DNA from 2 places in the Kitasatospora sp. NPDC088783 genome. Region 2 is predicted to be linked to the other one. Evidence: riboswitches for the same ligand, from Rfam matches in the RefSeq annotation. Region 2 holds a riboswitch; the other holds the start of a gene.
The links. A riboswitch is a leader RNA that binds a small molecule or an ion and turns the genes downstream of it on or off. The one in region 2 is predicted to bind glycine.

Region 1: linked by a shared signal. The riboswitch ahead of gcvP (aminomethyl-transferring glycine dehydrogenase) and the one ahead of gcvT (glycine cleavage system aminomethyltransferase GcvT) in region 2 are both predicted to bind glycine.

The regions. Positions count from the first base shown of each region.
Region 1 covers NZ_JBIVKJ010000012.1:208,020-213,307, reverse strand. The annotation lists gene ACIP60_RS29195 (DNA polymerase IV) at 1-412, shown strand, start outside; gene ACIP60_RS29190 (MFS transporter) at 515-1,984, opposite strand; gene ACIP60_RS29185 (PRC and DUF2382 domain-containing protein) at 2,147-3,253, opposite strand; glycine riboswitch at 3,443-3,549, shown strand; gene gcvP (aminomethyl-transferring glycine dehydrogenase) at 3,769-5,288, shown strand, end outside.
Region 2 covers NZ_JBIVKJ010000003.1:51,839-57,126, forward strand. The annotation lists gene ACIP60_RS08820 (enhanced serine sensitivity protein SseB C-terminal domain-containing protein) at 1-259, opposite strand, end outside; gene ACIP60_RS08825 (enhanced serine sensitivity protein SseB) at 376-1,143, opposite strand; glycine riboswitch at 1,340-1,445, shown strand; gene gcvT (glycine cleavage system aminomethyltransferase GcvT) at 1,597-2,715, shown strand; gene gcvH (glycine cleavage system protein GcvH) at 2,818-3,192, shown strand; gene glyA (serine hydroxymethyltransferase) at 3,209-4,477, shown strand; gene ACIP60_RS08845 (L-serine ammonia-lyase) at 4,637-5,288, shown strand, end outside.

The sequences.
Region 1 (5,288 bases), on a different contig from region 2:
GGACGACGAGGAGGTGATCGCGGCGACGGCGCGCCGGCTGGCCCTCCAGGTCGACGTCACCGGCGGGGTGCGGCTGCTGGGCGTGGGCGTCGCGCAGCTCGCGGACTACACCCAGGAGGACCTGTTCGCCCAACTGGAGCGGGAGGAGCGGGAGTCGGGGACGGCGGCGGTGGTCGAGGAGGCGGTGGCGGAGCCGGTGGCGGCCGATCCGGCGGCCCGGCGCTGGTGGCCCGGGCAGGACGTGACGCACCGCGAGTTCGGCCCCGGCTGGGTGCAGGGCAGCGGGGTCGGCCGGGTGACGGTGCGCTTCGAGACGCCGTACTCGGGGGTGGGCCGGGTGCGGACGTTCGCGGTCGGGGACGAGGAGCTGGAGGCTTCGGGCGCGCTGCCGCTGCGGCCCCCGGCGGGGTGAAGGGCGTGCGGGGGCGGAGGGAGCAGGAGCACCCCCCGCCGATGCCCGTGGCGGGGGGTGCTCCTGCTGCTCGCGTGTGTCCAGTACGCGAGGGGGACGCCGTCAGGCGTCGGTCTTGGTGAGGGCCGGGGCGGCCTGCTCGGCGGGGGCCGGGGCGGACTTGACGGCCCGGATGGCGAACGGGACGGCGGCGGCCACCAGGCACATCGCGCCGGCCACCCAGAAGGCGTTCCGGTAGGCGTTCTCGGTGGGGAGCTGGATCGGCACCGGGAGCTTGAGGATGTCGCCGGTGAGGATCGCGCTCATCACCGCGGTGCCGACCGCGCCGCCGACGGTGCGCAGCACGGCGTTCATGCCGTTGGCGATGCCGGACTGCTCGGCGGGGACGGCGCCGTTGATGTAGGCGGGCATCGCGGCGTAGGCGAGGCCGACGCCGAGGCCGAAGACCGCGGAGGAGAAGTAGATGTCGAACTCGGCGCCGTGGCGCAGCGCCAGGTAGGCCATCGAGACGGCGCCGAGGAAGCCGCCGAGCACCAGCGGGAGGCGGGGGCCGCGGCGGGCGATCAGCAGGGCGCCGAGCGGGGCGGCGACCATCGAGCCGATCGCGGAGGGCAGCAGCATGACGCCGGCGTGCAGGACGGTGGCGGTGAAGCCGTAGTGGGTGAGCTTCTCCGGGGTCTGCGCGAAGTTGCTGATCACCATGAACGAGCCGTACATGCCGAAGCCGATCAGCAGGCCGGAGATGTTGGTGAAGGCGACGGCGGGGCGGGCCATCATCGACAGGTCGACCAGCGGGTGGGCGACCTTGGACTCGACCAGGAGCCAGACCAGGGCGACCACGGCGGCGACGGCGAACAGGCCGAGGGTGCGGGTGGACGTCCAGCCCCAGTGGTTGCCCTGGCTGACGGCGACCAGCAGGGCGGAGAGCCAGCCGGCCAGGGTGAGCGCGCCGAGCGGGTCGGCGCCGCCCTCCTTGTCGGTGACCGGGTCGGCGGGGACCCGCAGGACCACCAGCAGGACCGCGATCAGGCCGAAGACCAGGCCCATCCAGAAGATCGACTTGTAGCTCCAGTGCTCCAGCAGCAGGCCGGTGGCGACCAGGCCGAGGCCGGAGCCGACGCCCATCGAGGCGGAGATCGCGGCGACGCCGCCGGTCACCTTGTGCCGGGGCAGCTCGTCGCGGACGATGCTGATCGCCAGCGGCAGCACGCCGCCGCCCGCGCCCTGCAGCACCCGGGCGACCACCAGCCAGGTGAAGGAGTGGGTGGCCACCGCGAGGCCGGAGCCGAGCACCAGGCCGGCCAGCGAGACCAGCAGCATGGGCTTGCGTCCGCGCAGGTCGCCGAAGCGGCCCAGCAGCGGGGTGAGCACCGCCGCGGAGAGCAGGTTGGCGGTCATCAGCCAGGTGATGTTGGAGCCCGAGACGTTCAGCTCGCGGGCCAGGCCCGGCAGGATCGGGACGACCGCGGTCTGCACCACGCTGAAGGCCAGCATGGCCAGGATCAGGGCGGGCAGGACCCGGGCGCTGGTGGGCTTGGCGGCCGTGGGGGTGGGCTGTGGTGCCTCACTCACGGGGACTCCTCCGACAGGTTGCTTCAGAAAGGCGATAGTGCAGGGACTGAAGTAACGATGTCGGGAGATGCTTCACTCTGTCAAATATCGATCGGTGAAGCTTTGGCAAAGCGCCGGCCCCGGCCCGCCGGAGCGGGCCGGGGCCGGACGGCCGACGGGCCGTCAGGAGCGCAGCGGCTCCGGGCGGGCGTGCTCCGCGCTGCCGTTCGCGGCCGACTGCGGCCGGGCCGCCGGCGACTGCGGCTGCGCGTTCCACGGTTGGCGCTGCCGCGGCCCCTCGCCGTCCCCCTCGCCGGTGGTCGCGTCGTGCACCTCCACCTGCTCGCGGCGCAGCTCCTCGCGGACCACCTCCTCCTCGGTGTACCGCTCCACCACCAGCCGCACCCGCTCGATCGGCGCCAGGTACTTGTGCACCACCGGGCGCTCCTCGCGCAGCGTGACCTCCTCGACCGCCTCGGCGATCTCCTGCTCGCTCAGCGCCGCCCGCTCCGCGTCCGACACCGGGATCCGCTCCACCCGCACCCGCTCGCGCACCACCGGCACCCGGCGCTCCACCTGCTCGGTGGTCACGTACTTGCGCAGCCGGGTGGTGCCCACCTCGTGCCACTCGGTGCTGATGTCGATCCGCTCCTCGCGGCAGGTGATCTCCACCGGCGCGGTCGGCTCCGCCGCAGCCGACCGGGCGGACGGCTGCTGCTGCGACCGCGGTTGCGGCTGGGCCTGCTGGTGCCTGCCCGCGGCGTGGGCGGCCGGGGCCGCGGCGGCGGCGCCGGGGGCGGGCGCCGGGGTGGGGGAGGAGGCGACGGTGCCGAAGTCGCGGTCCGCGGCGGGCGCCGCGGGCTCCTCGCGCGGGTGCTCCTTCGCGGTCGCCGCCGCCCCGGCGGTCCCGGCCGCCGCTGCCGTCCCGGTCGCCGCTGCCGTGCCGTCCACCGCCGCCCGGCCCGAACCGGCGTCGCCGCCCGTGTCCAGCCCGTAGTAGCGGTACAGCTGCAGCTCCTGGGCCGGCGAGAGGTGCTGGCCCACGCCGAAGTCCGGCGACTCCTTGATCAGCGACTTGTCGTACGGGACGCGCAGCTCGTCGCCCGCGAACTCGCTGGTGGTCAGCGGGACGAAGGCGTCCCGGCCGAAGATCCCCGTGCGGACGGCCGCCCACTCCGGTTCGCCGGTGGCGTCGTCCAGGTACACCTCGTCGACCGTGCCGATCTTGTCACCGTTCCGGTCGACCGCCTTGTGTCCGATCAGGTCGCGCGGATCGATATCGGTCTGCACGCTGTCCTCCAGTCCTGCTGCTCCTGGGAAGATCCGTCCGGAGGCGGCCGGAGGAGCGTGCCGGGCCGCCACTTCACACCAAACGGCACGTCACGGACGGCGGCACCCCGGACACCGCCGTCCGGGGCAGATCACAGGGCCGCACCGGTGATACGGGAGGCCCGCGCTGGTAACCTCGGAGGCGACCGCCGAGCCCGCTCGGGAGAGTCCCGGAACCGCCCGAACGGCGGGGTGCGGGGCGCCGAAGGAGCAACCCCTCCCCGGAATCTCTCAGGCATCCGTACCGAACGGGCCAGGTCACTCTGGAAAGCAGGGCAGGACGGTCGGCACCGGAGCCGGCCGACCCGGCCCTCGCCGACGGTGCAAGCCGGGCGGGCCCGCGCGGTCCGGACGTGCGAAGCTCTCAGGTACCGATGACAGAGGGGGAGGCTGACGGGTTCGTACGCCCAGGCGCTCCCACGGCCGCCGACCGCGTGCGTACCACCGCCGGTCCGCGACCAGGAGGCCCGACCCCCATGAACGCCCAGCCGACGCTCAGCGACCTTGAGCAGGCCAGCCCCTTCGAGCACCGCCACATCGGCCCCGACAGCGACGCCCAGCAGAAGATGCTGGCCCAGGTCGGCTACGCCTCCCTGGACGAGCTGTCCGACGCCGCCGTCCCCGACGCCATCCGCAGCCTCACCGCGCTCGGCCTGCCCGCCGGCCGCAGCGAGGCCCAGGTGCTCGCCGAACTGCGCGAGCTGGCCGGCCGCAACCAGGTCCTCACCTCGATGATCGGCCTCGGCTACTACGGCACCTTCACCCCGCCGGTCATCCTGCGCAACGTGCTGGAGAACCCGGCCTGGTACACCGCCTACACCCCGTACCAGCCGGAGATCTCGCAGGGCCGCCTGGAGGCGCTGCTCAACTTCCAGACCGTGGTCGCCGACCTGACCGGCCTGGACACCTCCGGCTCCTCGCTGCTCGACGAGGGCACCGCCGCCGCCGAGGCGATGGCGCTGGCCCGGCGCGTCACCAAGAACAAGGCCGGCGTCTTCCTGGTCGACGCCGACACCCTGCCGCAGACCCTCGCCGTGATCGAGACCCGCGCCGAGCCGACCGGCGTCGAGGTCGTCACCGCGGACCTGTCCGACGGCATCCCCGCCGAGATCGCCGAGCGCGGCGTGTTCGGCGTGCTGCTCCAGTACCCCGGCGCGTCCGGCGCGGTCCGGGACCCGAAGGCCGTCATCGAGCAGGCGCACGGGCTCGGCGCGGTGGTCGCCGTCGCCGCCGACCTGCTCGCCCTCACCCTGCTGCGCTCGCCCGGCGAGCTCGGCGCCGACATCGCCTGCGGCACCTCGCAGCGCTTCGGCGTCCCGATGGGCTTCGGCGGCCCGCACGCCGGCTACCTGGCCGTGCGCGCCGAGTACGCCCGCAACCTGCCCGGCCGCCTGGTCGGCGTCTCCGTCGACGCCGACGGCAACCGCGCCTACCGGCTCGCCCTGCAGACCCGCGAGCAGCACATCCGCCGCGAGAAGGCCACCTCCAACATCTGCACCGCGCAGGTGCTGCTCGCCGTGATGGCCTCCATGTACGCCGTCTACCACGGCCCCGACGGCCTCGCCGACATCGCCCGCCGCACCCACCGCTACGCCGCCGCGCTCGCCGCCGGCCTGCGCGCGGGCGGCGTCGAGCTCGCCCACGACGCGTTCTTCGACACCGTCACCGCCGTGGTGCCCGGCCGGGCCGACCAGGTCGTCGCCGCGGCGCTGGCCGGCGGCGTCAACGTGCACCGGGTCGACGGCGACCGGGTGTCGGTGTCCTGCGACGAGACCACCACCCGCGCGCACCTGGCGGCCGTGTTCGCCGCGTTCGGGGTCGAGGGCGCCGAGATCGCCGAGGACGCCGACGCGCTGCCCGCCGGGCTGCTGCGCGAGGACGAGTACCTCACCCACCCGGTCTTCCACAGCCACCGCTCCGAGACCGCCATGCTGCGCTACCTGCGCCGGCTCTCCGACCGCGACTACGCGCTCGACCGCGGCATGATCCCGCTGGG
Region 2 (5,288 bases):
AGACCACCTCGTGGGCGCGCGTCCAGCCGCTGGCCGCGAGCTGCCCGGGGGAGGTCACGCAGGGCGCGTAGCCGTGGCCGCCGACGTCCATGTTCCCGTACTGGGCGTCCGGACTGCCGGGGCTGCCGTGCCAGAGCAGCATCCAGACCTGCCCGCCGGCCAGGGCCCGCAGCAGCCCCTCGTACGCCTCCCAGCGCTCCGGCGCGACTGCTGCGAGGGCGCGTTCGACCGCCCCCGGGTCGCCGGCTGCTCCCGTCACGTCGCCGCCTACTCTCTTCGTCCGTTCCGCCGTGCTCCGGTGTTCCGGGCAACCCTATGGGGCGCACCCGACAGCCGTCATGCCGCCGTGCCCCGCGCGGCGGACCGGGGCCGCCGTCACGGCCGCACGTAGAAGGGCTGTACCCGCCCCAGCATCCAGTCCACCACCGGATCGGCGACCAGGTCGAGCAGCACCAGGTGGACGCCCCAGCCGGGCGGGGCGGTTCCGAGCGCCCGGCCCAGCGCGGTGTTCACCTCGGCCGGGTCGGCGGGGGCCGCCGGGTCCAGCTGCACGCCGACGTACAGCAGGGTCGGCTCGCCCTCCACCCGGGCCAGCGCCCGACGCGCCGTCAGGACGCCGGGCAGCGCGACGAGTTCGCCGGTCGCGGCGGCCAGGAAGGCGAACGGCTCCTGGTGCGGCTCGGGCTCCTTGAGCGCCACCCGGGCACCCTCGGTCACCCCCTGCGCCTCCCACTGCTCGCCGCGCGGCCCGCGCCGCAGCTCGCCGACGCCCTCCGGCGGCACCGGGATGCCCACCGGCGCCTCCGGGTTGACCGCGATGCCGATGCCCAGCGGCAGCCCGCGGGCGAACTCCCACATCGGGGCGATCGCGAACGGGATGCCCGGGCAGTGCTGGAGGTACTGCTCCTGCGAGGAGTACACCGGGACGTACGGCGCCCCGGCCAGCTCCAGCGTCGGCAGGTCCAGCGCCTCGGCGTCCGGGGAGGTGCCGGACGGCAGCGGGATCCACATCTGGCTGCGGGCCAGCACCTCGATCACCCGGGGCGTCGCCCCGGGGTCGCCGAGCGCGGCCGTCAGCACCTGCTCCAGCTCGTTGGCCGGCCAGGGCCCGCCCTCCAGCACCCCGTCCAGCGGGAACCCCATCTCGCCCTCCACATCCGCGGTTGCGATCAGGTTAGCGGCGCGCGGCCCCGGTGCGGCGGCCCGGTGCGGCCCCGTCCGCCGCGGCCCGGTGCGGCCCCGTCCGCGGCGGCCCGCTCCGGCCCGGTGCGGCCCCCTCTCCCGCGACCCGCCCCCGGCATGCCATGATGGGCCCGCCCACAACTTCACACCGGCCGCTCGAACCCGCGCGGGAGAGCCGGAACGGCCTGGCAACAGGCCGCGACCGGCGCCGAAGGAGCAAGTCCTCCCCGGAATCTCTCAGGCACCCCTACCGCCCGGGCGAGGCAGATCTGGAAAGTGGACACGGCCGCGCCGTGCGCCCACCCACGGTGCAAGCCGCCATCCTGTTCAGGAGGCGGCGAAGCTCTCAGGTTCGACGACAGATGGGGGAGATTCGCCCCAGCCTGCCCGTTTCCAGATCCCGGGAGTCCTGTCGTGTCCCTCCGCCTGACCGCGCTCGACGCGCTGCACCGCTCGCTCGGCGCCACCATGACCGACTTCGCGGGCTGGGACATGCCGCTGCGCTACGGCAGCGAGCGCGAGGAGCACCTCGCGGTCCGCACGAAGGCGGGCCTGTTCGACCTCTCGCACATGGGCGAGATCACCGTCTCCGGCCCGCAGGCCGGCGAGCTGCTCGACCACGCCCTGGTCGGCTTCATCTCCGCGCTCGGCGTGCTGCGCGCCCGCTACACCATGATCTGCCGCGAGGACGGCGGCATCCTGGACGACCTGATCGTCTACCGCACCGCCGAGCACGAGTACCTGGTGGTGGCCAACGCCTCCAACGCCCAGGTGGTGCTGGACGCGCTGACCGAGCGCGCGGCCGGCTTCGACGCCGTCGTCCGCGACGACCGGGACGCCTACGCGCTGCTCGCCGTCCAGGGTCCGGAGGCGAACGGCATCCTGGCCAAGCTGACCGACGCCGACCTGCCCGGCCTGAAGTACTACGCCCTGCTGCCCGCCACCGTGGCCGGCCGCCAGGTCTGGCTGGCCCGCACCGGCTACACCGGCGAGGACGGCTTCGAGGTGTTCTGCGCCCCGGCCGACGCCGCGCACCTGTGGACCGCGCTGACCGAGGCGGGCACCGCCGAGGGCCTGGTCCCGTGCGGCCTGTCCTGCCGCGACACGCTGCGCCTGGAGGCCGGCATGCCGCTGTACGGGCACGAGCTGTCCACCGGGCTGACCCCGTTCGACGCCGGCCTGGGCCGGGTGGTGCGCTTCGACAAGACCACCAACGACGGGCAGTTCGTCGGCCGCAAGGCGCTGGAGGAGGCCGCCGCCGCGGCCGGGTCCAACCCGCCGCGCAAGCTGGTCGGCCTGGTCTCCGAGGGCCGGCGCGTCCCGCGCGCCGAGTACGCGGTGGTGGACGCCGAGGGCGCCGTGATCGGCCGGATCACCTCCGGCGCGCCGTCCCCGACCCTGGGCAAGCCGATCGCCATCGCGTACGTGGACGCCGCGCACGCCGAGCCGGGCGGCACCGTCGCGGTGGACGTCCGCGGCAAGGCCGAGCCGGTCCGGGTGGTCGCGCTGCCGTTCTACCAGCGCGCCCGCTGACCCCGGCCTCTCCCCGTTCCCCTCCCGAGCCAGTCCTTTTCCGGTTCGTCCGCCCAGCGGACGGCCGCGCCCGCCCCTCCCGCGATCCTGGAGAATGACGCCATGAGCAACCCCACGCACCTGCAGTACACCAAGGAGCACGAGTGGCTGACCGCCGCCGTGGACGGGGTGTCGACGGTCGGCATCACCGCGCACGCGGCCGACGCCCTCGGCGACATCGTGTACGTCCAGCTCCCCGCAGTGGGTGACACCGTCACCGCGGGTGAGACCTGTGGCGAGCTCGAATCCACCAAGTCGGTCAGCGACCTCTACTCCCCCGCCACCGGCGAGGTCACCGAGGTCAACCAGGCCGTCATCGACGAGCCGGCCCTGGTCAACTCGGAGCCCTTCGAGGGCGGTTGGCTGTTCAAGGTCCGGGTCGAGGCGACCGACGAGCTGCTCGACGCCGACGGCTACACCGCCTTCACCGGCGCCTGACCGGGAGACCCCCCTGATGACGGTTCTCAACCAGTCCCTGCACGCGCTCGACCCGGAGATCGCCGCCGCGGTCGACGCCGAGCTGCACCGCCAGCAGACCACCCTGGAAATGATCGCCTCCGAGAACTTCGCCCCGGTGGCGGTCATGGAGGCCCAGGGCTCGGTGCTCACCAACAAGTACGCCGAGGGCTACCCCGGCCGCCGCTACTACGGCGGCTGCGAGCACGTCGACGTGGTCGAGCAGATCGCCATCGACCGGATCAAGGAGCTGTTCGGCGCCGAGCACGCCAACGTGCAGCCGCACTCCGGCGCGCAGGCGAACGCCGCGGCGATGTTCGCGCTGATCCAGCCGGGCGACACCATCCTGGGCCTGAACCTGGCCCACGGCGGCCACCTGACCCACGGCATGAAGATCAACTTCTCCGGCAAGCTGTACAACGTGGTGGCCTACCACGTGGACGAGAAGTCCGGCCAGGTCGACATGGCCGAGGTCGAGCGCCTCGCCAAGGAGCACCGGCCCAAGCTGATCATCGCCGGCTGGTCCGCCTACCCCCGCCAGCTGGACTTCGCCGAGTTCCGCCGGGTGGCGGACGAGGTCGGCGCCCTGCTGATGGTCGACATGGCGCACTTCGCCGGCCTGGTCGCCGCCGGGCTGCACCCCTCGCCGGTGCCGTACGCGGACGTGGTCACCACCACCACCCACAAGACCCTGGGCGGCCCGCGCGGCGGCGTCATCCTCTCCAAGGCCGAGTGGGCCAAGAAGATCAACTCCGCGGTCTTCCCCGGCCAGCAGGGCGGCCCGCTGGAGCACGTGATCGCCGCCAAGGCCGTCGCGTTCAAGGTCGCGGCCTCCGAGGAGTTCAAGGAGCGCCAGCGCCGCACCCTGGAGGGCGCGAAGATCCTCGCCGAGCGCCTGCTCCAGGACGACGTGACCGCCTCCGGCGTCTCCGTCCTCTCCGGCGGCACCGACGTGCACCTGGTCCTGGTCGACCTGCGCAACAGCGAGCTCAACGGCCAGGACGCCGAGGACCGCCTGCACGAGGTCGGCATCACGGTCAACCGCAACGCCGTCCCGAACGACCCGCGCCCGCCGATGGTCACCTCCGGCCTGCGGATCGGCACCCCGGCGCTGGCCACCCGCGGCTTCGGCGCCGAGGACTTCCGCGAGGTCGCCGACGTCATCGCCGAGGCGCTCAAGCCGGGCTTCGACGAGGCCAAGGCCGAGGCGCTCAAGGCCCGGGTGACCGCGCTCGCGGCCGCCCACCCGCTCTACCCGGAGCTGTAGGACCCCGCTCGGCGGGCCGCCCGACCGGCGGCCCGCCCGGGCTTCCCGGGGCACCACGCACACTGGAGAGGTGCGCGCGGTGCCCCGTTCCATGCCGCGCCCCGCCCCACCGGGCGGGAACCGGCACACCACCACGAGACCGGACAAGGACGTCACCCCGTGGCCATCAGCGTCTTCGACCTCTTCTCCATCGGCATCGGCCCCTCCTCCTCGCACACCGTGGGCCCGATGCGCGCGGCCCGGATGTTCGCCCGCCGGCTCGGCTCCGAGGGCCTGCTGGAGCGGGTCGCCACCGTCCGCGCCGAGCTGTACGGCTCGCTCGGCGCCACCGGGCACGGCCACGGCACCCCCAAGGCCGTCCTGCTCGGGCTGGAGAACCACTCGCCCCGCACGGTCGACGTCGACCGCGCCGACCTGGACGTCGAGCGGATCCGCGCCGAGAAGCGGCTCAGCCTGCTCGGCCGGCACGAGATCCCGTTCGACCCGGACCACGACCTGGTCCTGCACCGCCGCAAGGCACTCCCGTACCACGCCAACGGCATGGCCCTGTGGGCGTACGACGCCTCCGGCGAGACGCTGCTGGAGAAGACCTACTACTCGGTCGGCGGCGGCTTCGTGGTCGACGAGGACGCCCTCGGCGAGGCCCGGATCAAGCCCGACGACACCGCCCTGCGGTACCCCTTCCGCACCGGCGAGGAGCTGCTGCGGCTGACCAGGGAGACCGGCCTGTCCATCTCCGGCCTGATGCTGGAGAACGAGAAGGCGTGGCGCACCGAGGCCGAGATCCGGGCCGGGCTGCTGGAGATCTGGG